Regions from separate parts of the Serratia rhizosphaerae genome, predicted to be linked through region 2. Evidence: predicted binding sites of a transcription regulator. Region 2 holds the regulator's gene; the other holds the start of a gene.
What was found. The regulator ArgR, encoded in region 2, controls arginine synthesis, uptake and breakdown. The targets are predictions, from matches to a motif close to ANTGAATAAAAATACANT.
Positions count from the first base shown of each region.

Region 1: a site for ArgR is predicted at 3,239-3,256, ahead of argC (N-acetyl-gamma-glutamyl-phosphate reductase). Genes of this name have one in related genera too.

Region 1 is NZ_CP041764.1:2,284,240-2,299,626, reverse strand. Features, by position in the region: gene FO014_RS10680 (argininosuccinate synthase) at 51-1,265, opposite strand; gene argB (acetylglutamate kinase) at 1,293-2,066, opposite strand; gene argC (N-acetyl-gamma-glutamyl-phosphate reductase) at 2,087-3,091, opposite strand; gene argE (acetylornithine deacetylase) at 3,309-4,454, shown strand; gene ppc (phosphoenolpyruvate carboxylase) at 4,790-7,435, shown strand; gene metF (methylenetetrahydrofolate reductase) at 7,540-8,436, opposite strand; gene FO014_RS10650 (bifunctional aspartate kinase/homoserine dehydrogenase II) at 8,668-11,103, opposite strand; gene metB (cystathionine gamma-synthase) at 11,106-12,266, opposite strand; gene metJ (met regulon transcriptional regulator MetJ) at 12,581-12,898, shown strand; gene rpmE (50S ribosomal protein L31) at 12,973-13,188, opposite strand; gene priA (primosomal protein N') at 13,388-15,387, shown strand, end outside.
Region 2 is NZ_CP041764.1:1,691,911-1,707,297, forward strand. Features, by position in the region: gene rpmA (50S ribosomal protein L27) at 1-194, opposite strand, end outside; gene rplU (50S ribosomal protein L21) at 212-523, opposite strand; gene ispB (octaprenyl diphosphate synthase) at 792-1,763, shown strand; gene FO014_RS07980 (DNA-binding protein) at 1,804-2,160, opposite strand; gene FO014_RS07985 (helix-turn-helix domain-containing protein) at 2,338-2,598, shown strand; gene mdh (malate dehydrogenase) at 2,663-3,601, opposite strand; gene argR (transcriptional regulator ArgR) at 4,067-4,537, shown strand; gene yhcN (peroxide/acid stress response protein YhcN) at 4,942-5,205, shown strand; gene yhcN (peroxide/acid stress response protein YhcN) at 5,333-5,596, shown strand; gene mpl (UDP-N-acetylmuramate:L-alanyl-gamma-D-glutamyl-meso-diaminopimelate ligase) at 5,806-7,170, opposite strand; gene fbp (class 1 fructose-bisphosphatase) at 7,339-8,343, shown strand; gene FO014_RS08020 (methyl-accepting chemotaxis protein) at 8,402-9,955, opposite strand; gene ppa (inorganic diphosphatase) at 10,569-11,099, shown strand; gene FO014_RS08030 (gamma-glutamylcyclotransferase family protein) at 11,154-11,501, opposite strand; gene tamB (autotransporter assembly complex protein TamB) at 11,504-15,325, opposite strand; gene tamA (autotransporter assembly complex protein TamA) at 15,322-15,387, opposite strand, start outside.

The sequences.
Region 1 (15,387 bases), 590 kb from region 2:
TCAGGGGCGCAGCATGCTGCTGCGCCCCGACAAACTCACAACCGCTGACCTTACTTCTGTTCGTTCAACGCACGGATACGTGAAGACAGAGAGAACAGGCGGATAAAGCCGCCGGCATGGCTGTGGTCGTAAACTTCGTCTTCGCCAAAGGTGGCGAACTCTTCTGAATACAGGCTGTTGGCCGATTTTTTCTGAACCGCCGTCACCTGGCCTTTATACAGCTGCAGCACCACTTCACCGTTCACCTCTTCCGCCAGCGCTTCGGCAGAAGCCTGGATCGAACGACGCAGCGGTGCGAACCAGCGGCCGTCATAAACCACGTAGGACATTTCCAGCCCTAACTGCTCGCGCCATTTGAAGCTGTCGCGATCCAGCACCAGCTGCTCGACGCCGCGCAGCGCCGCAACCATGATGGTGCCTCCCGGTGTTTCATAGCAGCCGCGGGATTTGATGCCGACCAGACGGTTCTCGACGATATCGATCCGCCCCACGCCGTGCTTGGCGCCCAGTTCGTTCAGTTTTTCCAGGCACTGGTACGGCGTCAGTGTTTCACCGTTCACCGCCACCACCCGGCCTTTTTCTACGCGGATGGTGACCTGCTCCGGCCGATCCGGCGCTTCCAGCGGATCGACGGTCCATACCCAGCAATCTTTGTTAGGCGCATTCCACGGGCTTTCCAGCACGCCGCCTTCGGTGGAAATATGCCAGGCGTTTTCATCACGGCTGTAGATTTTTTCCAGCGACGCGGTAGTCGGAATATTACGCTCTTTCAGGTAGTCCAGCAGCGCTTCACGGGAACGCAGGTTCCACTCACGCCAAGGCGCCACCACTTTCAGCTGCGGCGCCAGCGCCGTGTAGGTGGTTTCGAAACGCACCTGATCGTTGCCTTTACCGGTTGCGCCGTGGCACAGCGCGTCGGCGCCAACCTTCAGCGCCAGCTCAACCTGCGCCTTGGCGATAATCGGACGCGCCATGGAGGTGCCGAGCAGGTAGGTGCCTTCATACAATGCGCCGGTCTGCAGCACCGGATAGACATAATCACGGATGAACTCTTCACGCAGGTCGACCACGTGACACTCGGAGGCGCCGGACTGCAGCGCCTTTTTCTCCACCCCTTCCAGATCGCTGCGATCCTGGCCGATATCCGCCACAAACGCCACCACTTCACAGCCGCCGTAGTTCTCTTTCAGCCACGGAATGATGGCAGAAGTATCCAGGCCGCCGGAGTAAGCCAGCACGATTTTTTTGATATTTTGGTTTTGCATTGTCTTATTCCTATTTCAAATCTGAAGTTAAGCAAGAATCCGGGTGCCGATTGATTCACCGTTGAACAGCGCCGGTAATTTTTCCGCATTGCGCCAGCTGGCGATATCGACCGGGCGGCCAAGGGTGCGGGCAGCGTCCAACGCCGCGTTAACCTTCACCACCATACCATCGGTGATGATGCCCTGTTCGATAAGCTGCTCCGCTTTTTGCGCCGTCATTTCGGCAATGCGCTGGCCCTTGCCGTCCAGAATGCCGCTGACGTCCGACAGCAGGATCAGGTCGGCGCCCAGCGTGGCGGCCAGCGCCGTCGCGGCCTGGTCGGCATTGACATTCATCAGCTCGCCGCCGGCGGTAATGCCGATGGAGCTGACAACCGGCAGATAACCCGCGCCCAGCAGGGTTTGCAGCAGTGCCGGCGACCCCGGCTGCGCGTTGCCCACGTGGCCCAGCTCCGGATCGAGCTGCGTAACCGCAACGCTGTTGCCGTCCGCCAGGCTCAGGCCGACCGCGTTGATTTGGTGCTTAACCGCCCAGGCCAGCAGGGTTTTATTGGCCGTGCCCGCCAGCGCGCCGGTAATAATGTCGATCTGTTCAGCGGGCGTGACCCGCAGGCCGTTTTTCTTCACCACCGGCAAAGACAGCTGCTTCATCAGCTCATCCACCACGCAGCCGCCGCCGTGCACGATCACCAGCGGACGCTGATACTGGGCGCGATAGCTGTCCAGCGCGGTAAACAGACGCTCCAGCGCTTCTTCACTGTCTAATAACACGCCACCTAACTTGATAATTAACGGATTCATCGTTATTTACTCACGCGGACTTAAAGTAATGATTGGGTTTCAGGGAACCCAAAGCGAATATTCAGGCACTGCACCGCCTGAGCGGCCGCGCCTTTTAACAGGTTATCTTCCACCGCTACGACGATCAGGTGCTCACCCTGCACGGCAAAGCCGATATCGCAGAACGGCAGCCCCACCACCGCCTTCAGCGCTGGCACGCCCTGTTCGTACAGCCGCACCAGCGGCTTGTCGTCATAGGCGGCATGATAGGCGGCGGCGATATCCTCAGCGCTCACGCCGGGCTGCAGCCGACAGGTGATGGTTTCCAGAATGCCGCGCGGGAAGTTGCCCAAATGCGGGGTGAAGATCACCGGTGCGCCGAGATGCGCGGCGATTTCCGGCTGATGCCGGTGGGTGAAAATGCCATACGGCTGCAGGCTCACTTCGCAAAAGCTGGTGGTGACGCTGGCCTTGCGTCCGGCGCCGCTGACGCCGCTGGTGGCGTTAATCACCGGCCACTGCGTCAGGTTCAGCAACTGGCCGTCGATCAGCGGTTTTAGCGCCAGCTGAGCGGCGGTCGGGTAGCAGCCCGGCACCGCGATCAGCTGCGCCGTTTTGATTTTTTCGCTCTGCCACTCGGCCAGCCCGTACACCACCTGCTCCAGCCAGCCGGCATGCTGATGCTCAAACCCGTAATACTGCTGATAAAACGCCGCATCCTGCACCCGGAAGGCGCCGGATAGATCAAACACCACACAGCCGGCGTCCAGAAACGCCGGCGCAATGTCATGGCTGACTTCATGGGCGGTGGCGAGGAACACCACGTCGATGCCCTGCGCCGCTTGCGCCACGTCCGTCAGCGGCTGCAGCGGTAAATCAACGATGCCTTTCAACTGAGGATGCAGGTCGGAAAGCAATTTTCCTGCATCTGCACTTTGCGCTGAAACCGCTAAAGCGGTTATGTTCATATGTGGGTGGCGATTCAGGTACGCCGTGAGCTCCGCTCCGGCATAGCCGCTGGCACCAACGATCAGCGTGTTCAACATGTGGCCTTTCACCTTCTAAACTTGCCAAGTGGTCGCTTGCGACCCCGGTAACAGGGCTCGACCGCGTTGTTGCGTCGTTCACCCACGTGATTGAGCGTTGATGTTTTTATAAACATCCGGTCCTCGGGTTCCGTTACGCTTTAGTTTACTGTATTTTTATTCAAAATAAATGCATGAATATTGATACTACCCTAACCAAAGGCTGTCAACAGTGAAGATGAAATTACCTCCATTTATTGAGCTGTACCGGGCGCTGATCGCCACCCCGTCGATCAGCGCCACCGATGGCGCTCTCGATCAGAGTAATGAAGCGTTAATCAATTTTCTGGCCGGCTGGTTTAGCGATTTAGGCTTCCGCGTCGACGTACAACCGGTGCCGGACACCCGCAACAAATTCAACCTGCTGGCCAGCATCGGTGAAGGCAGCGGCGGCCTGCTGCTTGCCGGCCACACCGACACCGTACCTTATGATGAAGGACGCTGGACGCGCGATCCGTTCACTCTGACCGAACATGACAATAAGCTGTACGGTCTCGGCACGGCGGATATGAAAGGTTTCTTTGCATTTATTCTGGATGCGGTGCGCGATATCGACGCCAGCAAACTGACCAAGCCGCTGTATATCCTGGCCACGGCGGATGAAGAAACGACGATGGCCGGCGCACGCTATTTTGCCGCCTCAACCGCCATCCGCCCGGATTTCGCCATCATCGGCGAACCGACGTCGTTACGCCCGGTGCGCGCGCATAAAGGCCACCTCTCCAACGCCATCCGCATCACCGGCCAGTCCGGCCACTCGAGCGATCCGGCGCGCGGTGTTAACGCCATCGATCTGATGCATGAATCGATCGGCCATCTGATGGAACTGCGTAACACCCTGCAGGAACGCTATAACAATCCGGCGTTTGCCGTGCCGTATCCGACGATGAACTTCGGGCATATTCATGGCGGCGATGCGGCAAACCGTATTTGCGCCTGTTGTGAACTGCATCTGGATATCCGTCCGCTGCCGGGCATGACGCTGGAGAATATTAATGAGCTGATGCACAGCGCGCTGGCGCCGGTCAGCGAACGCTGGCCGGGCCGGCTGAGCATTGATGAACTGCATCCGCCGATCCCCGGCTACGAGTGCCCGACCGATCACCATCTGGTGGCAGTGATCGAGCAGCTGCTGGGCTCACGCACTGAGGTGGTTAACTACTGCACCGAAGCGCCGTTCGTCCAGGAAGTGTGCCCGACGCTGGTGCTGGGCCCCGGCTCCATCAACCAGGCGCACCAGCCGGATGAATACATTGATACCGCCTTTATTGAACCAACCCGCACGCTGATCGGCCAGCTGGTCGATCACTTCTGCCATCAATAAACCAACGAAATCATAGGGGCAATGACCTATCATGCCCCTTGCTGAAAGGCGTAAGCCCGTGCGTAATTAGCCAGACTGATAAGCCGCAGGCTGTAATTAAATTTCAGAAAAAACGATGATTTTGATGTTTTTTTGCTGAAAATAGTGTCAATTAACCATTGGACAGACACGTGGTGCGATAAAACAGGCTTCCTTTGCCTGACACGTGAAATTTACTTACAACAGATACCTAAATGCACCCGGGGTGGTATCCAGGCATCAGGGACAACAGCCAAAACAGATACATCCCGCACATGAAAGGTATGCAAATACGTACAGATTGGGTCAGGGGTTATATGAACGAACAATATTCGGCAATGCGAAGTAATGTCAGTATGCTCGGCAAATTGCTCGGCGAAACCATTAAAGAAGCGCTGGGCGAGCATATTCTCGATCGTGTTGAAACCATCCGTAAACTTTCCAAATCTTCACGCGCAGGCAATGAGGCGCATCGTCAGGAACTGCTCACTACGCTGCAAAACCTGTCCAACGATGAGCTGCTGCCCGTAGCGCGCGCTTTCAGCCAATTCCTCAATTTAACCAACGTGGCCGAGCAGTATCACAGCATTTCGCCGCACGGCGAGGCCGCCAGCAATCCGGAAGCAATGGCGCAGCTGTTCAGCCGCCTGAAAGGCAAAAAACTCAGTAACAAAGAGCTGTGCGATGCCGTGGATCAACTCTCCATCGAGCTGGTGCTCACCGCCCACCCGACGGAAATCACCCGCCGCACCCTGATCCACAAACTGGTCGAAGTGAATACCTGCCTCAGCCAGCTGGACCACAACGATCTGGCCGACTACGAGCGCAACAAAATCATGCGCCGTCTGCGTCAGCTGGTGGCGCAGTCATGGCACACCGATGAAATCCGTAAAAACCGCCCTTCGCCGATCGATGAAGCCAAGTGGGGTTTTGCGGTGGTGGAGAACAGCCTGTGGGAAGGCGTGCCGGCCTTCCTGCGCGAATTTAACGAACAGCTGGAAAACGCCATCGACTACCGTCTGCCGGTGGAGGCCGTACCGGTACGCTTTACCTCCTGGATGGGCGGCGACCGTGACGGCAACCCGAACGTCACCGCAGAAATCACCCGCCACGTGCTGCTGTTGAGCCGCTGGAAAGCCTGCGACCTGTTCACCCGCGATATTCAGGTGCTGGTCTCGGAACTGTCGATGACCGAATGTACGCCGGAACTGCGCGAGCTGGCCGGCGGCGAGTCGGTGCAGGAGCCATACCGTGAGATCATGAAGCGCCTGCGCAGCCAGTTGATCGGTTCGCAGACCTATCTGGAAGGCCGCCTGAAAGGCGAACGCATGCTGAAGCCACACGACCTGCTGGTAAGTAACGAGCAGCTGTGGGAACCGCTGTTCGCCTGCTATCAGTCGTTGGTCGCCTGCGGCATGGGCATCATCGCCAACGGCCAGCTGCTCGATACCCTGCGCCGCGTGCGCTGCTTCGGCGTGCCGCTGGTGCGCATCGACGTACGTCAGGAGAGCACCCGCCACACCGAAGCCATCGCCGAACTGACGCGCTATCTGGGCCTGGGCGATTATGAGAGCTGGTCAGAAGCGGATAAACAGGCGTTCCTGATCCGCGAGCTGAACTCCAAGCGTCCGCTGGTGCCGCTGCAGTGGCAACCGAGTGAAAATACGCAGGAAGTGCTGGAAACCTGCCGGGTGATCGCCGAAGCGCCGCAGGGATCCATCGCCGCCTATGTGATCTCCATGGCGCGTACGCCGTCTGACGTGCTGGCGGTGCACCTGCTGCTCAAAGAGGCCGGCTGCCCGTTCGCTCTGCCGGTGGCGCCGCTGTTCGAAACCCTGGACGATCTGAACAACGCCGACGACGTGATGACCCAGTTGCTGAATATCGACTGGTACCGCGGCTTTATCCAGGGCAAGCAAATGGTGATGATTGGCTATTCCGATTCGGCGAAAGACGCCGGCGTGATGGCCGCCTCCTGGGCGCAGTACCGTGCGCAGGATGCGCTGATCAAAACCTGCGAAAAAGCCGGCGTCGCGCTGACGCTGTTCCACGGCCGCGGCGGCTCAATCGGCCGCGGTGGCGCGCCGGCCCATGCGGCGCTGCTGTCACAGCCGCCCGGCAGCCTGAAAGGCGGGCTGCGCGTCACCGAACAGGGGGAGATGATCCGCTTCAAGTTCGGCCTGCCGGAAGTCACCATCAGCAGCCTGGCGCTGTATACCGGCGCCATTCTGGAAGCCAACCTGCTGCCGCCGCCGGAACCGAAGAAAGAGTGGCGCACCCTGATGGACGAGCTATCCGACACTTCATGCCAGATGTATCGCGGCTACGTGCGCGAAAACCCGGAGTTTGTGCCCTACTTCCGCGCTGCCACGCCGGAACTGGAGCTGGGTAAACTGCCGCTGGGCTCGCGCCCGGCCAAACGCCGGCCGAACGGCGGCGTGGAAAGCCTGCGCGCCATTCCGTGGATCTTCGCCTGGACGCAGAACCGCCTGATGCTGCCAGCCTGGCTGGGCGCCGGCGCCGGTCTGCAGGAAGCGGTGAAGGCCGGCAAGCAGGAGCAGCTGGCAACGATGTGCCGCGACTGGCCGTTCTTCTCCACCCGCATCGCCATGCTGGAAATGGTGTTCGCCAAGGCCGACCTGTGGCTGGCGGAATACTACGATCAGCGCCTGGTGGATGAGTCACTGTGGCCGCTGGGCAAACAGCTGCGTGAGCAGTTGGAAAGCGACATCAAAGTGGTATTGGCCATCGCCAACGATGACAACCTGATGGAAGACCTGCCGTGGATCGCCGAATCCATCGCACTGCGCAACGTCTATACCGATCCGCTGAACGTTCTGCAGGCGGAGCTGCTGCACCGCTCACGTCAGCAAGAGGAAAACGGCCAGCAAGACGCACGCGTCGAGCAGGCATTAATGGTCACCATCGCCGGCGTCGCCGCCGGGATGCGCAATACCGGCTAAGTTGGCAAGCAGGAGGTGCGATGGCACCTCCTTTCCTCGTCTTTCCTTCCGAGATAAAAAAAGCGCTGTTTATACAGCGCTTTTTTGCATCGTTCATCTATCTATCAGGCCGCCGCTATTGGCCGCACGCCCAGCGTATGGCAAATCGCATAGCTCATCTCGGCGCGGTTCAGGGTATAGAAGTGGAAATCTTTTACTCCTTCGCGGCTGAGGATTTTCACCATATCCATCGCAATATTGGCCCCCACCATCTTGCGCGTTTCCGGATCGTCATCCAACCCGGCGAACATGCTGGTCATCCAGCTCGGCACCCGCACGTTGGTCATGGTGGCGAAGCGCTGCAGCTGCTTGAAGTTGGACACCGGCAGGATGCCCGGCACGATTTCAACGTCAATGCCGGTGGCGACGCAGCGGTCGCGAAAACGCAGGTAACTTTCCACGTCAAAGAAGAATTGGGTAATCGCACGGTTGGCGCCGGCGTCAATCTTACGCTTCAGGTTGATCAGGTCGGCCTGCGCGCTTTTCGCCTCCGGGTGCACTTCCGGATAAGCCGCCACCGAAATATCGAAATCGCCGACATCCTTCAGCAGCGCCACCAGATCGGTTGCGTACATCTCCGGCTTGCCGCTGCCCGGCGGCAGATCGCCGCGCAGCGCCACGATATGACGGATACCGTTGTTCCAGTAATCGCTGGCGATCGCGCTCAGCTGTTCACGTGAGGCGTCAATACAGGTCAGGTGTGGTGCGGCATCGAGGCCGGTGCGGTCCTTAATCCCCTTGATGATGCCGTGGGTGCGATCGCGTTCGCCAGAATTGGCGCCGTAGGTGACCGAGACGAATTGAGGTTTCAGGCTGCTCAGACGATCGATCGACTGCCACAGAGTCTCTTCCATTTCGCTGGTGCGCGGCGGAAAGAACTCAAACGATACGTTAATCTGACCGTTTAATTCGGCCAGGCTCTGGTTCAGCGCTTCCCGCTGGTTTGCGTGAAAAAAACTCATACCTGTCTGCCTCTTGTCGATCGCGGTGTTATCTCATTTTAATAAGCGTCTATACGTTTAGACGTCTAGATTGAAAATGCCGGATGTTGGTGAAAGAGTCAACAGAAAAGTGAGGGTAATACGATGATTAATCCTCATCGCCACCGGCGAGAATTTCATGTTAGCCGCGGCTAAAAAAACAAACGGGGCGCTGCAAGCAGCGCCCCGTCGGCATTCAGTAACCTGAAAAAATTACAGCAGCTGCGCCAGCCGGTTGAGATCGGACTGGATCGCACCGGCGGTCACATCGCGCCCTGCGCCCGGCCCGCGAATCACCAGCGGATTATCGCGGTACCAGCGGCTTTCAATCGCAAAGACGTTATCGCACGGCAGCAGCGCGGCCAGCGGATGCTCCGGACGCACGGCCTCCACGCCGACGCGCGCCTTACCGTTGGCATCGAAACGCGCCACGTGACGCAGCACCAGTCCCATCTCGCTGGCGGCCTCAAAGCGCTGCAGCATCTGCTGATTCAGCGCCTCGCCGTTCTCGAAGAACTGATCGACCGAGTCTTGCTCAGTGCCGCTCGGCACCAGCGACTCCACCCGTACCTGATTCGGTTCGAGATCGTAGCCGGCTTCACGCGCCAGAATCACCAGCTTGCGCATCACGTCCTGTCCGGATAGATCAACGCGCGGGTCCGGTTCGGTCAGCCCCTGCTGCCACGCCTGATCCACCAGCTCGGTGAAGGGAACGGTGCCGTCAAACTGCAGGAACAGCCACGACAACGTGCCGGAGAAGATACCGCTGATCGCCAGAATACCGTCGCCGCTGTCACGCAGATCGCGCACCGCATGGTTGACCGGCAGGCCGGCGCCGACGGTGGCATTGTACAGCCAGTGACGGCCGGTTTTGGCGAAGGCGTCGCGAATCTGGCGGTAATTACTGCCGCAGGAGGCGCCCGCCAGTTTATTGGCGCTGATCACGTGGAAACCGTAGCTGGCGAAATCCAGATACTGCTGCGCCAGATCTTCGCTGGCGGTCACGTCCAGCACCACCAGATCGTCGAACGGATGCGCGCGCATCCACAGGAACAGCGATTCTTCATCCAGCTCCTGCGCCTCTTCTTCAAAGAAGGCCAGCGCCCGGCTGGCATCGAGGCCGTCGTAATTCAGCAGGCTGCGGCGGCTGTCCACCACTCCGGCCAACGTGAACTCGAAACCGCTGCGGGCGGACAGGTTCTTCTGCTCGCGGGCGAACAGCTCCAGCCAGCGGGAGCCGATATTGCCTTTGCCGAACAGCACCAGACCAATGCGCTTTTCCGCCCGGAACAGACTTTGGTGCAGCCCCTGGATCAGCGACGCGGTCGGCCCCTGACGCAGTACCGCCACCAGGCTGATGCCGTCTTCCGCCTGCCAGATAAACTCGACCGGCTGGTCCTTCAGCTGCTGATAGAAACGATGGCTGTGCAACGGATTCTTGCACACGCCGGCGCCGACCAGCGCCACCAGCGCCAGCCCCTGTCGCAACTGTACATCTCCCGGCAGACCGGCGTCCTGCAGCATGCGCAGCGCGCTGTCGGCCACCTCCGAGGTGTAACACAGCTGAATCAGGTTGCGATCCGGGTGCAGGCCGGTAGACAGCGGCTTGACCTGCGCGCGCTTCAGCACCAATTCCAGTTCTTTTTGCGCCAGCTTGAAATCATGCTGCGGCGCTACCGTCAGCTCAACCAGACAGACGTCATCATGGCTGGTGACAATCTTCGCGCCGGTGCCGGAAGCCAGCACCCGCTCAATCCGGGTCGACCCCTGCTCAGGCTGATAGCTGCAGCGCAGTTGCAGATCGATATCGCTGCCGGAAACCGGCTGCAGGGTGCGGGTATGCAGCACCGGCGCCGCCAGGCGCGCCAGCTCGCTGGCTTCGTCCAGCCGCAGCAGCGGCAGCAGGCAGGCGTCTTTCACCTTGCGCGGATCGGCGCTGTACACCCCGGCGACGTCGCTCCAGATGGTCACGCGCTCCGCGCCGGCCAAGGCGCCGATCTGCGTGGCCGAATAGTCACTGCCGTTACGCCCAAGCAGCACGGTTTCACCCGCGTCGTTGCGCGAAATAAAGCCGGTCACCACCAGCCGTTTGCCCGGATGCTGCGCCATCAGCTGCTGCAACAGCGGATAAGATCGGCCTTCATCCACCTGCGGCTGTGCGGCGCGCTCGGCGCGCAGGAAATCGCGCGCGTCCAGCCAGGCCGCCTGAATATCCTGCTGATTAAGCACTGCAGCCATCAGGCGCGCCGACCACACCTCGCCGTGGCCGACCACTTCGGCATAGGTAACGTCATCAACCTGACCGTCCAGCAATACCGCCAGCCGCTCCAGATCGCGCGTAAACTCGGCAATCAGCGGGTCAGCAGCCGTAGGCGGCAGCAAACCGCCGATCAGCTCGCTGTGATAACGGCGCAGCGTTTGCTGTACCTGATGTGCAGAAAGGCGATCGCTCTGGCTGAGCTTCAGCCAGCTAATCAGTTGGTTGGTGGTGCTGCCCGCCGCAGAGACCACCATCAGATCGCCCGGTTGGCTGTACTCCGCCATAATCCCGGCCACCCGCAAATAACATTTCACATCGGCCAGGCTGCTGCCGCCGAATTTGTGCAGTTGACGTCCGCTGACCGGTCCTGCTACCGCAATTGCATTCATGCTTACCTCGTTGCCGCCGCCTGGAAGGCGTGTTCCAGATCGGCAATCAAATCGTCACTGTCTTCAATACCCACGGAAATACGCAGCAGGCTGTCGGAAATCCCCGCAGCCGCCCGCGCCTCCGCCGCCATGCCGGCGTGGGTCATGGTCGCCGTATGCGAGATCAGGCTCTCCACCCCGCCCAGCGATTCCGCCAGCGTAAACAAACGCAGCGCCGACAGGAAACGACGCAGCGCCGCCTCATCGCCATCCAGCTCAAAACTGAGCATCGCGCCAAAGCCGCGTTGCTGCCGGCGCGCAATATCATGACCCGGGTTTTCCGGCAGGGAAGGATGATACAGCTTTTTCACCAAGGGTTGCTGCTGTAAATAACGAATAATGGCGGTGGCATTCTCCTGTGCCGCCCTGATACGCGGCGCCAGCGTGCGCATACCGCGCAGCAGCAGGTAGCTGTCGAATGCGCCGCCGGTGACGCCGATATTGTTCGCCCACCATGCCAGCTCCACCGCCAGGTCGGCGTCTTTGGCGATCACCGCGCCGGCAACAACGTCCGAGTGGCCGTTGAGGTATTTGGTGCAGGAGTGCACCACCAGATCCGCCCCCAGGGCGATAGGCTGCTGCAATGCCGGGCTCAGGAAGGTGTTGTCCACCACCGTCAGCGCGCCGGCCGCATGCGCCGCGTCGCAGATGGCGGCAATATCCACCACGCGCAGCAGCGGATTGCTCGGCGTTTCGATCAGCACCAGCTTCGGCTTCTGCGCCAGCGCCTGCTGCAGCGCCGCTTCATCGCCCTGATCGACAAACAGCACCCGGTAGGCGCCGCGCTTGCTCAGGCTGTCGAACAACCGGTAGCTGCCGCCGTAGCAGTCATGCGGCGCCACCAGCAGGTCGCCGGGCTGCAGCAGCACGGTGGTCACCAGATGGATCGCCGACATGCCGCTGCCGGTCATCACCGCGCCGGCGCCGCCTTCCAGTTCCGCCAGCGCGCGCTGTACCACATCACGCGTCGGGTTGCCGCGGCGGGAATAGTCATGCGCACGCGGCTGGTTGAAGTCGGTGAAGTTGTAGGTGCTGGAAAGATGAATGGGCGGGACGACGCAGCCGTACTGCTCGTCATCGTTCAGGCCGCTACGCACGGCAATCGTGGCTGGTTTACGCGTCATAGGAGTCGCTCGGCTCTCAAAGGCGGATGAATGAGGCCTAAAGATTAATCGCATGACGAATAGACGTCAATACATCTGGACATCTAAACTTCTTTGCGTATAGATTAAGCAAAGGCATAATACCCGCTAACATTATGTCAGTTTGGTCGGGTAAGAGGCTGGCGCGATAAGCATAGCCCATCACGCTCACGCCGCATCCATCAGTGACTCTGGTCGCGTAATATTGACATTTATTTAGTGAGAACAGTGAAAATCGGGCATAATTGGCCGGTTTTTAGAATATTGTAATCTTTCTGACAATTTTAAGGTGTCCCATGGCTGAGTGGAACGGCGAGTATGTCAGCCCTTACGCTGAACACGGTAAAAAAAGCGAACAAGTAAAAAAAATCACGGTGTCGATTCCGTTGAAGGTCCTGAAAATCCTCACCGATGAACGCACCCGTCGCCAGGTCAATAACCTGCGTCACGCCACCAACAGTGAATTACTGTGTGAAGCGTTCCTGCACGCTTTTACCGGCCAGCCGCTGCCGAATGATGAAGACCTGCGCAAAGAGCGCAGCGATGAAATCCCGGAAGCCGCGAAGGTGCTGATGCGTGAGCTGGGCGTCGATCCCGATACCTGGGAATATTGATGCCATCGGCGGACGCCGGTGACAGAAACAAAAAAGGCGCCGCAGGCGCCTTTTTTATCGGTCGATAAGAAATCTTATTTCTTAACGCCTGGTACGCTGAAGCGCTTGTTGAAGCGGTCAACGCGGCCACCGGTAGCAACGTCACGCTGCTTGCCAGTGTAGAACGGGTGGCATGCGCCACAAACGTCCAGGTTCAGATCGTGGCCCACGGTGGAGCGGATCTTCATGACATTACCGCAAGAGCAGCTTGCAGTAACGAAATCGTATTTAGGGTGGATACCTTCTTTCATGGGGAAACCTCAGTTAAGGCCGTGTCGCTATCCAGCCCTGTTTCGCCAGACACCACACGTGGTTGATGATAATTTATTGGTATCGAATTATACCAAAGGCGGCAAATTATACAGAATAAAATACACCACGCAATCGGATCCGTACATTTGGCCGCCTGCCGTGTAAACTAGCCCCCTCTTTCTCATTTGGATGGACCCTATGCCCGTTGTTCACGTTGCTCTACCGGTTCCGCTGACCCGCACTTTTGATTACCTGCTGCCCCAGGGGCTGCAGCCGGTGGTCGGCGCGCGCGTTTGCGTACCCTGGGGAAAGCAGCGCGCCATCGGCATCGTCACCGGATGTAGCGAAAGCAGCGAACTGCCGCTGGAAAAACTCAAACCGATAGACAGCATTATCGACGGTGATTCGCTGTTTCCCGCCGGCATGTGGCGCATCCTGCGCTGGGCCAGCGACTATTATCACTATCCGCTCGGCGAAGTGCTGTTTCATGCGCTGCCGACCCTGCTGCGCCAGGGTAAACCGGCGGAAACTACGCCGCTGTGGCAGTGGTTCGCGACCGAAACGGGCCGCGCCACGCCGCCGGAAAGCCTGAAACGTGCGCCCAAACAGCAGCAGGCGCTCGCCGCCCTGCTGCAGCGCCCGGTGTATCGTCACCAGGTCAGCGAACTCGATCTGACCGACAATGCGCTACAGGCGCTGCGTGCCAAAGGCCTGGCCGACCTGCGCGCGCAGACCGCAGCGCTGCAGGACTGGCGGCCCGGCTTCAGCGTGCAGGGCGAACGGCTGCGGCTCAATACCGAACAGGCCACCGCCGTCGGCGCCATCCGCAGTGAGGATGAACAGTTCGCCGCCTGGCTGCTGGCCGGGATCACCGGCTCCGGCAAGACCGAGGTCTATCTCAGCGTACTGGAAAATATTCTGGCGAAAGGCAAACAGGCGCTGGTGCTGGTGCCGGAAATCGGCCTGACGCCGCAGACCATCGCCCGCTTTCGCGAGCGTTTCAACGCGCCGGTGGATGTCCTGCACTCCGGCCTGAACGACAGCGAGCGTCTGGCCGTCTGGCTGCGCGCCCGCAGCGGCGAAGCGGCGATTGTCATCGGTACCCGCTCTGCGCTGTTTACCCCGTTCGCCCGCCTGGGCGTCATCATTATCGATGAAGAACACGACAGCTCGTATAAGCAGCAGGAAGGCTGGCGCTACCACGCGCGCGATCTGGCGGTGTTCCGCGCCCATGCGGAAAATATTCCGATGGTGATGGGCTCGGCCACGCCGGCTCTGGAGACGCTGCATAACGTACAGCTGGGCAAATACCGGCAGTTAAAACTGACGCAGCGCGCCGGCAACGCCAAACCGGCCGCCCAGCATCTGATCGATCTGAAAGGCCTGCCGCTGAAGGTCGGCCTGTCGCAGCCGCTGCTAAACAGCATGCGCCACCACCTGAAAAACGATAATCAGGTGATGCTGTTCCTCAATCGCCGCGGCTATGCGCCGGCGCTGCTCTGCCACGAATGCGGCTGGATCGCCGAATGTCAGCGTTGCGATCGCTACTACACTCTGCACCAAAATTACCGCCAGCTGCGCTGCCACCACTGCGACAGCCAACGTCCGGTGCCGCACCAGTGCCCGCAATGCGGCTCCACCCATCTGGTATCGGTCGGCGTCGGTACCGAACAGTTGGAAAACGAGCTGGCGCCGCTGTTCCCGGACACGCCGATTACCCGCATCGATCGCGACACCACCAGCCGTAAAGGCTCGCTGGAACAGCACCTGAACGAGATTCACCGTGGCGGCGCACGCATCCTGATCGGCACGCAAATGCTGGCCAAAGGCCACCACTTCCCGGACGTGACGCTGGTGGCGCTGCTGGACGTTGACGGCGCGCTGTTTTCCGCCGACTTCCGCTCCGCCGAACGCTTCGCCCAGCTGTATACCCAGGTGTCCGGCCGCGCCGGCCGCGCCGGCAAACAGGGAGAGGTGCTGTTGCAGACCCACCATCCGGAGCATCCGCTGCTGCAGACGCTGCTGCAGCAGGGTTACGACGCCTTCGCCAAACAGGCGTTGAGCGAGCGCAACAGCGTCTTCCTGCCCCCCTACACCAGCCATATCATGCTGCGCGCCGACGATCACGATAATCAGCAGGCGCCGATGTTCCTGCAGCAGCTGCGCAACCTGCTGGAAGCCAGCCCGCTGAAAGACGA
Region 2 (15,387 bases):
CCGTCTTTCAAAGCAAACAGAGTGTGGTCTTTGCCACAGCCTACGTTGGTGCCCGCGTGGAACTTGGTGCCACGTTGACGAACGATGATGCTGCCTGCCAGTACTGCTTCGCCGCCAAAGCGTTTTACGCCCAGACGTTTAGCTTCTGAATCGCGACCGTTACGAGTCGAGCCGCCAGCCTTTTTGTGTGCCATTAATCCGCTCTCCTAACTTAAGCGCTGATGCCGGTGATTTTAACGTCAGTGAACCACTGACGGTGGCCCTGCTGCTTACGGTGGTGTTTACGACGACGAAACTTAACGATTTTAATTTTCTCGCCACGACCGTGTGCAACGACTTCAGCTTTGATCTTGCCGCCATCGACGAAAGGAACGCCGATTTTGATATCTTCGCCATTAGCGATCATCAGAATCTGGTCAAACTCAACCGCTTCACCAGTTGCGATGTCCAGCTTTTCCAAGCGAACGGTCTGACCTTCGCTTACTCGGTGTTGTTTACCACCACTTTGGAAAACCGCGTACATATAAAACTCCGCTTTCCGCGTGCTCGATGATTAGTACAGAGCGCGCTATAAATATTCACAATAGGGCGCGAATTCTACGCAAAAATACAGCACATGACAAGAGCAGAATCTCGACTGAAGTAGAAAAAAGAAGAAAAAAAGCACAGTTTCTTTCGTGGCGTTTATCTAAGCCGTTTTTCAAGTACAATCATAGGCACAGTTACCGCCATGTACCGATGTGAGCAGCGTTCTCATCGCGGTGAAGAGAAACACAGCTGAAAACAATACAATGAACCTAGATCAAATTATTGAGTTAACCGCGCAAGATATGGCGGCAGTGAATGCAACAATTCTCGAACAGTTGAATTCCGAAGTCACGCTCATCAATCAGCTTGGCTATTACATTATCAGCGGTGGCGGTAAACGCATCCGGCCGATGATCGCCGTCCTGGCTGCCCGGGCGCTGCAGTCGGAGGGTGACAAGCACATTACCATCGCCGCGCTGATTGAGTTTATCCACACCGCGACCCTGCTGCATGACGATGTGGTTGATGAATCCGATATGCGCCGCGGCAAGGCGACCGCCAACGCCGCGTTCGGCAACGCCGCCAGCGTGCTGGTCGGCGACTTCATTTATACCCGCGCCTTCCAGATGATGACCAGTCTGGAATCATTGCGCGTGCTGGCGCTGATGTCGGAAGCGGTCAACGTGATCGCCGAAGGTGAAGTGCTGCAGTTAATGAACGTCAACGATCCGGATATCAGTGAAGAGAGCTATATGCGGGTGATCTACAGCAAGACGGCGCGTCTGTTTGAAGCGGCAGCGCAATCTTCCGCCATCTTGTCCGGCGCCACGCCGGAGCAGGAGCAGGCGCTGCAGGATTATGGCCGCTATCTCGGCACCGCTTTCCAACTGATTGACGATCTGCTGGATTACAGCGCCGACGGCAGCACGCTGGGCAAAAACACCGGCGATGACCTGAATGAAGGCAAACCTACGCTGCCGTTGCTGCACGCCATGCATAACGGCAGCCCGGAGCAGACGGCAATGATTCGCGGCGCCATTGAACAAGGCAACGGCCGTCATCTGCTGGAACCGGTGCTGGCGGCGATGGAACAGTGCGGCTCGCTGGTCTACACCCGCCAACGCGCGGAAGAGGAAGCCGACAAAGCCATCAGCGCGCTGGAAGCGCTGCCGCCGTCAGAATACCGCACCGCGCTGGAAGGACTGGCGCACCTGGCAGTGCAGCGCGAATTTTAAGAAATTATTTCTTAATCTTTTCCGGGCGCTTTACCGGCGCTTATCGTTGACGACCTTCGGCGATAAGCGCCAGCAGTCCGCCAATGCCCTCACGCAGCAAAAACGCCAGTATCCGCTCCCTTTCGTCGTCCGACATATGGTGAAAATAGGCGTTCCATACCGCCAGCGGATCCTGTCTTTCAGCAGTATAGCCTGCAGAGTCCTCCTTCAACATCAAAGCATTGCGCACACCTGGCGGCAGGCTGTCGATATGGTATTCCACCGCTTTGCCCTGTATGCCTTTCCGACGCTGACTCACCCATTTTTCCCGACGCGCCATCTGGTTAATTCCCTGTGGCGAGGAAGGCAACCCCGCAATGCCAGTCAATTCCTTGGCAGAAAACCACTCACTTTTCATAGCCATCGTCTCTGAAGATTATGCATCACCATTATTTTTGGAAAACAAAGGTTGTTTTTAGAAAAATAATGGTATTCTTGTTTCCGTATAACCGATTCGTGTTGTACAAACGATTAATACGAACGCGTTAGTTATACCACTAACGTCACTTTGGCTAATCAAAAAAGGAAGATCAACATGAATTCAAGGAGTGAAGATTGGCATCCTGCCGATGTCATTGCAGCACTACGTAAGAAGGGTACGACACTGGCAGCAGTATCGCGCAGCGCCGGACTCAGTTCCTCAACCCTGGCGAACGCCCTGTCCCGCCCCTGGCCGAAAGGCGAGTGGCTGATCGCCGAGGCGCTGAACGTTCACCCTTCGGAGATCTGGCCAAGTCGCTATTTTGATCCCGAAACCCGGCGTTTGCTGGACCGCAAGAGTCGGATAAAATCCTGACGTCAGGGCATAAAAAAACCGCCGGGAACACGCCGGCGGCCTTTGTATCACGCGGTGGGGTCAATCAGTTGTTGATAAACGTCTCGCCCAGCTCGATATCTTTATGCAGAACGTCCAGCATATCGCTCAGCGCTTTTTGCTCAAAGGCGCTTAGCGTACCGATGTCTTTACGTTCTTCAACGCCGTTTTTACCCAGCAGCAGCGGCTGTGCGAAGAAGCGGGCGTATTTGCCATCGCCTTCCACATAGGCGCATTCGACAATGCCCTGCTCACCCTGCAGCGCACGCACCAGAGACAGACCAAAGCGTGCCGCCGCCTGGCCCATGGACAGCGTAGCCGATCCGCCGCCGGCTTTGGCTTCAACCACTTCAGTACCCGCGTTCTGAATACGCTTGGTCAGGTCGGCCACTTCCTGATCGGTAAAGCTCACGCCCGGAATCTGAGACAGCAGAGGCAGAATGGTTACGCCAGAGTGGCCGCCGATGACCGGCACGTTCAGCTCTTCCGGCTTTTTGCCTTTCAGCTCAGCCACGAAGGTGTTGGAACGGATAATATCCAGCGAAGTCACGCCGAACAGTTTGTTTTTGTCGTACACGCCCGCTTTCTTCAACACTTCCGCCGCAATGGCGACGGTGGTGTTCACCGGGTTGGTGATAATACCGATGCATGCTTTCGGGCAGGTTTTCGCCACTTGTTCAATCAGGTTACGCACGATGCCGGCGTTAACGTTGAACAGATCGGAACGATCCATGCCCGGCTTGCGTGCTACGCCAGCGGAAATCAGCACCACATCGGCGCCCTGCAGCGCCGGCGTGGCGTCTTCGCCGCCGAAGCCTTTGATGGTAACGGCGGTCGGGATGTGGCTTAAGTCAACGGCAACGCCTGGCGTAACGGGGGCAATGTCGTAGAGGGAGAGTTCAGAACCTGCAGGTAGCTGGGTCTTGAGTAAAAGGGCAAGGGCCTGGCCAATACCGCCAGCTGCGCCGAGAACTGCAACTTTCATCCTATACTCCTTGTATTATCTTAAATATAAAAGCGCCGTGAATTCTGGGTTACGGAACTTATGTTATCGCGCCTTAAAAACAATCACTTAAGCATTGGATTGAGAACTGACGCAATAAAATAACCGTGATCGCGGACATTTTAGATTAAATAACTGGTGCATGAAGGGCATAGCGCACAGTAATCGAAAATTGTGCGAAGTTATTCACGCGCAAGTTAACCGGCCGTTACATTACACCCTTACGCAACATCAGAACAACATCATTTTAATAACATTTTATTCACCATTCTCCGCCGATGAATCCTGTGAGAAAGGGCATATTCATGACACTCGTATTTTGCTAAAATAACGCCCTTTCCCCGTCGTTCCGGCCGTTTTTTGCTGGTCGACCCCCTGGTTTTATTGCATAAAAATTCATCTATATGCATAATAATGACATCTATTGGCAACATTCCACGGTGCAAAATGCGTAATCCCGCAAAGCAGGAAGATCTGATCAAAGCGTTCAAGGCGTTATTGAAGGAAGAAAAATTCAGTTCGCAAGGCGAGATCGTTTTGGCGCTGCAAGAAGAAGGCTTCGAAAACATTAACCAATCCAAAGTATCACGCATGCTGACCAAGTTCGGCGCGGTACGCACGCGTAATGCCAAAATGGAGATGGTGTACTGCCTTCCCGCCGAACTGGGGGTGCCCACCACCACCAGCCCGCTGAAGAATCTGGTGCTCGACGTTGACCACAACGATGCCGTGGTGGTCATCCACACCAGCCCTGGCGCAGCACAGCTGATCGCCCGCCTGCTCGACTCTCTGGGCAAATCAGAAGGCATCCTCGGCACCATCGCCGGTGATGACACCATCTTCGTTACGCCGGCCAGCGCCTTCACCGCCCGCCAGCTGTATGAAGCCATTCTGGCGCTGTTCGAACAGGAACTGTAATTATCACTTCCCGGTAATACGCGGTCTGCGGCCGCGTATTACGCATGCCTCCTAACCTCCCCGGCTATTGCATACTTTTTCGCTGTCACGCCAATAACGACGATCGCTCCGGCAACGTCATCATTCGCCACATTTCATCACTGCATTTTTCCACAGATGACCGATTCCGCACTTTTCGACAAAGTCACTCACTTGCTTGATATTACAGAAAATTAACATCAAAAGACCATTTTATAATCACTTTTTATTCCTGTGGGTTATAAGAAATGGTAAGCATAATGATAAAGTTTCATAGGGAACTGTTAGCAAACTATTAATTTTTCGGGTTACTAGCTGTATACTCATTTCCGTGACATGAATCACAGTTCACAGGAACTGATAAAAGAATTCTACGAGGTCAAATCATGAAAGTTAAAACTACTGTTGTGACTCTTGGCGTGCTGTCTATGCTTTCGTTCGGTGCTTTTGCAGCACAATCCGTTAACACGGAGCAGGCAGCAAAACTGCAGCCGGCAGGCACCATTACCGTCAGCGGCGTTGCCGCAGCGCCTTCCGATATCCGTCAGGCGCTGTCTGATAAAGCCGATGCCAAAGGCGCCACCGCTTTTCGCGTGATTGAAGCGCGTAATGAAGGCAACTTCCACGCCACGGCAGAAATCTACAAATAAGTACTCAAGAACGCTCCGATAACGGACGAATAAATCTCTGGCAACGCTATACCCATAACGGTCTTCAAGAATAAAAAAACAACCCGTCCTTCCAGGCCGTTACCGATTAGCATCAAGGACTACCATCATGAACATGAAATTTTCGATTGCAGCGATGGCGCTGCTGTCAGCCGTCTCTTTTGGCGCTTCAGCCGCCACGCTGGTGAGCAATGAACAGGCCAGCACCCTGCAGTCTGTCGGCACCGTGACCGCCAGCGGCGTCGCCGGTTCACCGTCAGACGTTCGCCAGGCGCTGTCCGATAAGGCCGACCAACAGGGCGCCAAAGCCTACCGCATTATTGAAGCCCGTGAGAACGGCAACTGGCACGCCACGGCCGAAATCTATAAATAACCATTCAGGGACGTGTTGACTGAGCTGATTATCCTCGTCAATGCCACTGCCGAGTTCTGACGTTAACGCGAATTCTCTGAAGAACCCCTCGTCGTCCTATCCGACGAAACCCCATTGCCCCCGCTCGCGGGGGCTTTTTTATGGGCAAGAAAAAAGCCGCAAAGCGGCTTTTTATCATCAGCATATAACGCCGGCATCGACCTGTAGGTTTACTTTGTCCGCTGCGCCAGCGCCGCCAGCAGTTTATCGTGAATACCGCCGAAACCGCCGTTACTCATCACCAGAACGTGATCGCCCGGCTGGGCGGTTTTCACCACCATCTCCACCAGTGCATCCACGTCGGCGCTCCAGTGGGCCGGCTGTACGCAGGCCTCCGCCACTTCCGCCACCTGCCACGGATTATGATTCGGCTGATACAGGAACACTTCATCGGCGCGGCCAAGGGCAGGAGCCAGATCGTTTTTACTGATGCCCATCTTCATGGTGTTGGAGCGCGGTTCCAGCACCGCCAGAATACGCGCGGTACCACCAACCTTGCCTCGCAGCGCCGCCAGGGTGGCCAGAATCGCCGTCGGGTGGTGGGCAAAATCATCATAGACCGTCACACCGTTGGCTTCGCCGCGCAGTTCCAGACGGCGGCGGGCATTGATAAAGTCGCCCAGCGCACGGCAGGCATCGGCCGGCGCGACGCCGACATGGCGGGTCGCCGCAATCGCCATCAGGCCATTGTGCATATTGTGTTCCCCCACCAGCGACCAGTTGACCTCGCCCACTTTCTCGCCGTTCAGCCAGACGGCGTAATGGCTGGCGTCGGTGGTCAGCTTCTCGGCGCGCCAGGTTCCCTCTTCGCCCGCCAGTTCCTGCTCACTCCAGCAGCCCATTGCCATCACCTGTTTCAGGTTGGCGTCATTGTCCGGCAGAATAATTTTGCCCTGGCCCGGCACGATGCGCACCAGATGGTGGAACTGTTTCTGGATGGCCTTCAGGTCGTCGAAAATATCCGCGTGGTCAAACTCCAGATTGTTCATGACCAACGTACGCGGGCTGTAATGCACAAACTTGGAACGCTTGTCGAAGAAGGCGCTGTCGTACTCATCGGCCTCAATCACAAAGAACGGGCTGCCGCCCAGGCGCGCGGAAACGTCAAAGTTGCCGGGTACGCCGCCGATCACAAAGCCGGGCTGATAACCACAGGCTTCCAGGATCCAGGCCGCCATACCGGCGGTGGTGGTTTTACCGTGGGTGCCGGCCACCGCCAGCACCCAACGATCGCGCAGCACATAGTCGTGCAGCCACTGCGGGCCGGATACATAGGGAATACTCTGCTCCAGCACCGCCTCAACGCACGGGTTGCCGCGCGTCATGGCGTTGCCGATGATCACCAGATCCGGCGCGGGATCCAGCTGTGCCGGATCGTACCCCTGGATCAGCGCGATCCCCTGTTTTTCCAACAGCGTGCTCATCGGTGGATAGACGTTAGCGTCAGACCCCGTGACCTCATGTCCAAGCGAGCGGGCCAGTACCGCCAGTCCGCCCATAAAGGTGCCACAGATGCCAAGAATGTGAATGCGCATAGGTTTCTCATTTGAGTACGTCGAATGTGCGCTTATTCTAACGCTCAGAATCGTCCAGAAGAAATGGATTTGCCTATGAATAGCGCGACGCTTTGGGCTACACTGCTGGCACAAACGTTGGCGGTTTGTTAAAAACTGCTATCCATCCGTAGATTCAGGGATTGTGTCATGAAAACGTTAGGCGAATTTATCGTCGAGAAACAACACGACTTCTCTCACGCCACCGGCGAATTGACCGCACTGCTGTCGGCCATCAAACTGGGCGCAAAAATCATCCACCGCGACATCAACAAAGCGGGTCTGGTGGATATTTTGGGCGCCAGCGGCGTTTCCAACGTACAGGGCGAAGTTCAGATGAAACTGGACCTGTACGCGAACGAAAAGCTGAAAGCAGCGCTGAAAGCGCGCGGCGAAGTGGCGGGCATCGCTTCTGAAGAAGAAGACGAGATCGTCATCTTTGACGGCGACCGTGCTGAAAACGGCAAGTATGTAGTGCTGATGGATCCGTTGGACGGCTCGTCCAACATCGATGTTAACGTCTCCGTCGGGACGATCTTCTCCATCTATCGCCGTATCACCCCTATCGGCACGCCGGTGACCGAAGAAGACTTCCTGCAGCCGGGCAGCGCCCAGGTCGCGGCCGGTTACGTGGTTTACGGCTCTTCCACCATGCTGGTGTACACCACCGGTTATGGCGTCCATGCCTTTACCTACGATCCTTCGCTGGGCGTGTTCTGCCTCTCCCATGAGAAAGTGCGCTTCCCGGAATCCGGCAACATGTATTCCATCAACGAAGGCAACTACATCAAGTTCCCTCTCGGCGTGAAGAAATACATCAAATACTGTCAGGAACAGGACGAAGCAACGCAGCGCCCTTATACCTCACGCTATATCGGTTCTCTGGTTGCCGACTTCCACCGCAACCTGCTGAAAGGCGGCATTTATATTTACCCAAGCACCGCCAGCCACCCGCAAGGCAAGCTGCGTCTGCTGTATGAATGCAACCCGATGGCGTTTCTGGCCGAACAGGCCGGTGGTAAAGCCAGCGACGGTAAAACCCGTATCCTGGATATCACGCCGCAGAAACTGCACCAGCGCGCGCCATTCTTCGTCGGCACCAAATCGATGGTAGAAGACGCCGAACGCTTTATCGCCGACTATCCGGACGAGTAACGCCTTCGACGCCGGGACCGTCAGGCCCCGCGGCGCAGCACGCTGCGCCGTCATCGTATTATAGTTTGAACGCCGCCATGCTCTGCGCCAATGACTGGGCCTGCTCTTCCAGCGAGCGCGTTGCGGCGGCGGATTCTTCCACCAGCGCCGCATTCTGCTGCGCCACCTGATCCATCTGCGCTACCGCCAGATTCACCTGCTCGATGCCGCCGCTCTGCTCGCGGGTCGCCGCCGAGATTTCGCGCATCAGCGCCGTAACGCGTCCGACCTCCTCGGCAATGCCGTTCATGGTTTGCGCCGCCGACTCCGCCATCTGCTCGCCTTCCTGCACCCGCGCCTGCGACGCTTCAATCAATCCTTTAATCTCCTTGGCCGACTGCGCGCTGCGCTGCGCCAGATTGCGTACCTCGCCGGCGACGACGGCAAAGCCGCGCCCCTGCTCACCCGCCCGTGCCGCCTCAACCGCCGCATTCAGCGCCAGAATGTTGGTTTGAAATGCGATGCCGTCCATCACGCTGATGATATCGGCGATGCGGCGGGAGCTGTCGGTGATCGCCAGCATTTTATCTTTGACCTGACTGACCACGTCGCTGCCGCGATCGGCGACATCAGATACGCTGAGCGCCAGTTGATTGGCCTGCTCGGCATTTTCCGCATTCATTTTAACCGTAGAGGTCAACTGCTCCATGCTGGCGGCGGTCTCTTCCAGCGAAGCCGCCGACTCTTCGGTACGCTGCGCCAGGTGGATGTTGCCGGCCGCCAGTTCGCGGGAACCGACGTCAATCTGGCTGCTGGCGTCGCGCACCTTGCTGACCGACATCATCAGCGACTGCTGCATGCGCTGCATCGCCCGGATCAGACGCCCCATTTCAGTATCACCTTCACCGCGGATCTCGCGGGTCAGATTGCCGTTGGCGATATGCTCCAGCTCGGCGATCGACGTATCCAGCGGGCGCAAAATGATCAGCCGCAGGGCAAACCAGGCCAGCACCGCCAGCAGCACGCTAAGTATCCCGGCCGCCACGATTAACGCAATCTTGGTGCTGGCGTTGCCCTCTGCGTCACTCACCTGCAACTGCCCTATTTCCATGGCAAAACGGCGGAATTCACCCAGATCGTTTTCAAATGCGATGCTCAGCTTAGAAATTCGCGTTTCCTGGATATGGTAGTACTCGTCAATCTGGCCGGCTTTGATGGCATCGGCCATCGGACGCACGCCCTGTTCCTGATAAGCGCGATAACTGGCCTGCAAATGCTCGGACAACTCTCTGCCACGCTCGGTGACCGTCCCTACGCCGACGAACTTCGCCATTTCACGCTGCGACTGCGCCAGATAGCCGTAAATACGCCCGACGGTAGCGTCAGACACTGCGATCTGGCCCACTTCACGCTGGCGTACCGCCAGAGACGCGGCGGTACGCGCGCGCAGCGTCAGGTTGGAACTGTTCGCCAGCGACCCCAGCTCCTCGCCCAGGATCTGGTTCAGGGTATGCAGCGAGCGCGACCCCTGGTTGATGGCATTGACACCGATAATGCTGACCATAATCAGCAATACCGTCAGCAGGCTAAGCAGGGCAAGCAGCCCGGCCTTCACCGTAATTTTATTTAGCATGGATTTTTCCTGGCTATCGACAATAAGTGGTTACAGAGATGTAGGGTGGTAAAACGCAGGACGTCGCCGCAGCACGTCATTGTTATTTGCTAGGTTATCGACAGGCGAGGAGGAAACTTGATGCTGAACAAGTAATAATCCCCAAAATTCCTCATGCAGACAGGGGCGATGGAGAGCATAACGGGTTGATATCATGGTCTGAGCAAAGTGATGGGTAAGTGCACGGCGCCCCACCAACCAGCAAGCAATGCTGATTCCGACTTCCCCTCCCAGCGAACAGAAATATAACGTTGTCTAAGCATCCTAATCTTTTAAATAGACAGGTGGCACGTCATATAAAAACCAACCGATGAGCAATAAAACCAGCGACAGAAAAGATAAACCAACAAATAACCACCTGAAACAGTTATTAACATAACCTCGCCCTCAAGGCGTAAAAAACGCTGCTCTCAGCCCCCTCCGGCCATCCGCTGCGGCTCACATCCCGCGGCGGTTGCCGTCTGTCCTAAATGCTCGCTGATACCCTGTCTGAAGCCAAAAAGGTCATTACTTTGATCACGTTTTGGCTATAATACCCGGCACTCCATTTCTGGTTTGAAAAAAGGAAACCGACATGAGCTTGAATCAGGTACCTGCGGGTAAAGACCTGCCAGAAGACATCTACGTTGTGATCGAAATCCCAGCCAACGCTGACCCGATCAAATATGAAGTTGACAAAGAAACCGGAGCGCTGTTCGTTGACCGTTTCATGTCCACCGCGATGTTCTATCCGTGCAACTACGGCTACATCAACAACACCCTGTCCCTGGATGGCGACCCGGTTGACGTGCTGGTGCCAACCCCATACCCGCTGCAGCCAGGCTCAGTGATTCGCTGCCGTCCGGTTGGCGTACTGAAAATGACCGACGAAGCCGGTGAAGACGCCAAACTGCTGGCCGTACCGCACAGCAAGCTGAGCAAAGAGTACGATCACATCAAAGATGTGAACGACCTGCCAGAACTGCTGAAAGCCCAGATCGCTCACTTCTTCGAGCACTACAAAGATCTGGAAAAAGGCAAGTGGGTGAAAGTTGAAGGTTGGGACGACGCCGCTGCCGCTAAAGCAGAGATCGTGGCTTCCTTCGAGCGCGCCGCTAAAAAATAATTTTTTTTGCGCCGCCGATGAAAAAAAACACCGCTCAATGAGCGGTGTTTTTTATTATGCTTCGTCGTGACGCTTCAGCCAGTCACCGCTTTCAATCAGCGGATACCCCTCTACGCTGTGTCGATACAGGTAGATCCACGCACTACCATAAGGCGTCTGGATCAGTTCGCGCTTATAGTCCTTGGTGTTGCTTTTAAGCTCGTCAAGCTCGGCCAAAATCGATGAGTTAATACGGTACACCTCACAGTGTATCGTGCCCTCTCCAGGGATCGCTGCCGGGTAATGGCCCAGATTATAAATCTGATAGCCTTCGAGCTCATGCTCGCCTAACCATTGGGCGTTGGTCATCCAATGGCTGTTTCCCTGTTTGCGTCGTAAACTGCCGTAGACAATTATTCGCATTGCTAAAACTCAAACTGATAGAGCAAATCTAGCGCCTGGTCGAGACCAGACACCGCTTCAAGATACAACTTAGGCATCAGGCGGTAACGCAACGTCAACGTAGCCAGCGAGTCGAAAATACCCACCCCATATTTTACTTGTAAGCCGGGGAGGACATAACCACTCACGACAACCTGGGAGCTGTCGCCAACGCCGGCGGTATCAAGTGCCAGATTACTAACGCCAAATGCTTCGCCGATTTTACCCACAAGTTGACCACTTTGCGCAACCCCCATGCCAATTAACATCGACGTCATCGCGTTGCCGTCGGCGCCGGAGTTGCTCAGACCCTGTCCGCGCAGCAGGTAAGACAGCGCCTCTTGCTGCGATTTGGCCGGATCGGAGAACACTTCCAGCTTCGGCGCGTCCGCCAGTCCGGTGACGCGCACCCCGGCGGTCACATCATCCTCGGTGGCTTCCGGGTTACGAATCGCCTCCATATTCAAGTATGGCTGATCCGGCGGGCCGGAGAACAATAATTGTCCCTTACGTACGATCAAGTCCTGACCATAGGCGTGGAAACGGCCGGCCGGGATATCAATCTGGCCGTTCAGCCCCAGGCCACGCTTATCCTGCACCACTTTCAGGTCGCCCTTGAGCCGCGCCTTCAGACCGAACGCATCCAGCCGCACATCGTCGCCCACGTGAATCATCAGGTTACTGTTAATCGCCACCGCGGTGCTCTTGGGCTGGATCGGTTTCAGCTGTTTATCCAGCATCACTTCATCCGACGAGACGCCGACCGCGCTTTCCGGCAATTCCTGCACGGTAATGCGCGCCCACGGGATATCCACATTGCCGTTAAGCGAAAACAGCTGCGGCGTCGCTTCAAACACCAAATCCGGTGACACGTCGATACGCACCATCGGCGGCACCGTCACCCGCAGCTTGTCGCCCTTAGCGGCGATGCGCGCCCGCCAGGCGTTGATATCGCGCCAGTCGGCATCGCCGGTCAGGTTCAGTTGGCCGCGCGTGGTGGTAATGAGGCCATCCAGCGTCGAATTCATGCCGTTGAAGTCAATCGCCAGCCGGCCGTCGGTCATATCGAACGGCATCCAACTGCCGTCAATATCCACCTTGTCCAGCGCCAGACGCCCATATACCAGCGGTTTTTGCGCATTGCCGCCCAGCCGCAGATTGGCGTTCAGCATACCGGCGGCTTTTTCACCCTGCATCAGCGCCGGGTTGAGCATCGCCAGAGAAATATTGGCGATATTGACGTTACCGGCGATATTGCGCTGCTTCTGCGGGTCGGTCACCTGGATGTTACCGTCCAGTTGGCCGTTGTTATGCAGCTTAATCAGCCAGTCGGCCTGTGCGCGGCCGTTGTTAACACCCGCGTTGAGGTTCAGCGTATCAAAGGCGATCGGCAGCGCGTTGCCCTGCACCTGCTGCACTACTTTCACCCCGTTGCCCACCAGCGATACCTTCGCCTGCGGCAGCGCGGCGCCCTCTTTCCAGCTCACGTCGGCGCGGCCGGTAAAGACGCCGTTCAGCGCGGTTTCCGGGCCGAGGAACGGTTTGATCATTTTCAGATCAAAGCGGTTCAGCACCACGCTGGCCTGGCCGCTGGCGGCGCTGGCTTCGATGGTTTTCGGCACGCAGACTTCAGCATCCGGGTTCTGCCAGCAGTGCGGGCCGACGCTGATTTTTTGCTGGGTATTCAGATAGTCCAGCGCGATGGCGCGCGTCAGGCGCCATTCGCCTACCGGCGTATCAAAACGGGTATTGTTCAGATTGCCGCGCCAGCGCTGCTGCTGGCGATCGAAGCTGCCCGCCAGCGCCAACTGGCCGGAAACCGGCTTGCCGTCAACCTTCAGCTGCAGCGTGTGCTGCTTTTCCGTGCCCTTAGCGTCAAGCTGCAGCAGGTTCACCTCCAGCGCATCCTGCTTCAGCTGTTCGACCCGCACCGCCAGCTGGCCCTGAATCTGATCGGTGGAACGCACGTCGCCGTCTACTTTCACCCGTTTGATATGCAGCGCCTGCCATTGCAGGCCGGACGCGGTCAGGTCCGCCAGCAGCTGCGGCGCCTGCAGATTGCCGCGCAGCTTCAGCAGGCCCTTCGCCGTGCCGCCCAGACCCGGCAGCGCGCCATCCAGCTGCGGCGCGTCGATGTTGGCGTCCAGATTCCAGCTTTTCTCGTCCAGCTGCCCTTTCACGTTCAGGCTATTACGCCCCAGCGCCAGGTCGACGCCGGGAATCTTCCACTGACCGGCGGCGTTGCCGCTCAGCGAACCGCGAGCCGACACCTTGTTCTGCTTCACGTTGCCGTCCAGCTGCAGCGTCGGCACCTGCAGCTGCCAGCTGCCGCCGTACAGACTGCCGCGGGTGGTGATTTTGCCGTTCAGCTTCGCCGGCCATTCCGGCCATTGTTTGGCGGTATTGATGCCGCTGAGCGTCAGCTGCGACGTCCAGCTGATGGCCTTGCTCCAGTCCACCAGCGCGGTCAGATCGGTGTTGCCCTGCAGCGCCGCCAGACGCAGGCGGTTAAGTCTGAACTGCTCGACGTTGCCTTTACCGTCCAACGTCAGCAGCGCCGGCGGCAGATCCTGCCCTTTGATATCGGCGCGCGTCGACAGCGCATAGTCGGTGGCTTTGCCGTTAAGGCGCAGACGTAAGTCATTCACCTGGTACTGAGATACGCCGGTAAGCGGCCACTTCAGCCGTTTGCTCTGCAGCGTCAGTGAGAGCGGTAAGCCCGCCTCCGCCAGCTCGGTCTGCAGATCGAGCTGCGCCCCCACCGGTCCGGACAGGTTCAGCGCTACGTTCAACGCTTCACGCAGGCCGCCGCCGATGGTCAGCTTCACCTTTTCGCCTTTCAGCGGATCGATATTCAGCGTGCTGTTGGCGCTCATCTGCACCGGCCAGTTATCTTTCAGCGTGGCCTGGCCGTGCGCGAACAGCGTGCCCTGCGGCGACCTGACGTCAAAGTTGTCCAACTGGATATGCTGGTCCTTGGTGCTGGCCTTCAGCAGCAGACTGGTGATCAGCACGTCGGTATCGCCGGTCAGACGCAGCTGTTCACCGCGGATCTCTTTCACCGTGATATCCAGCGGCAGACGCACTTCCGGCAGATCCGGCAGCAGCGGCTTGGCAAACAGTTCTTTCAGCGTCTCGCCCAGCGGTTGCTCTTCCGGCTGCGGCGCCGTTTTCGGCGCATCGCCCGCTTTCTCTCCGGCTTTCTTCACCATATCGACCGCCGGCTGTACGTCTTCCGGCAGCGGATTGGCCGGCGTTTTCGGCAGGGCAATCAACAGCGAAGCGATTTTGGTCGGCTGCAGCTGCAGCGCGCGCTCCTGCCATTCGGCGCCGGTGCTGAACTCCCCGAGTGAAATGGCGGTGTCGTCAACGTTGACCTTGACGTTATTCAGCGCCAGTTTGCGCAGGATAATCGGGTAGGGAGTGCTGAGATCGGTGGTTGGTTCGCTGCTCTCCGCCGCCGGCTCGGACGGCGCCATTTCGCTGGTTTTCACCACCACGTCGACGTCATCAGCGGTCAAGGCGTTCACACACAGCGAACTGCGTTTAAAGCATGACAAATCGAGTGACAGATGGAACTGGCCGGCATTCACCGTCACGCCCGGCATCTGGTATTTCACGCCTTTTAGCGTCAGATCGCGCCAGCCGCCGCTGACGCTGGCGATATCCAGCCCCGGCACCCAGCGCGCCGCGCCGTTGAGCACCATATGCAGACCGTTGGTGGTGCCGAGCAGGTAGGCAACGCCCCCTACCAGCAGCAGCAGAACGATCAGCAACCCAAGACAAATCTTTTTCACCAGGCTCATAGTTCAGGCCCCAAACCGATATAGAACTGCATCCCGTGGGTTTCCTTATCCCCGACCGGGGC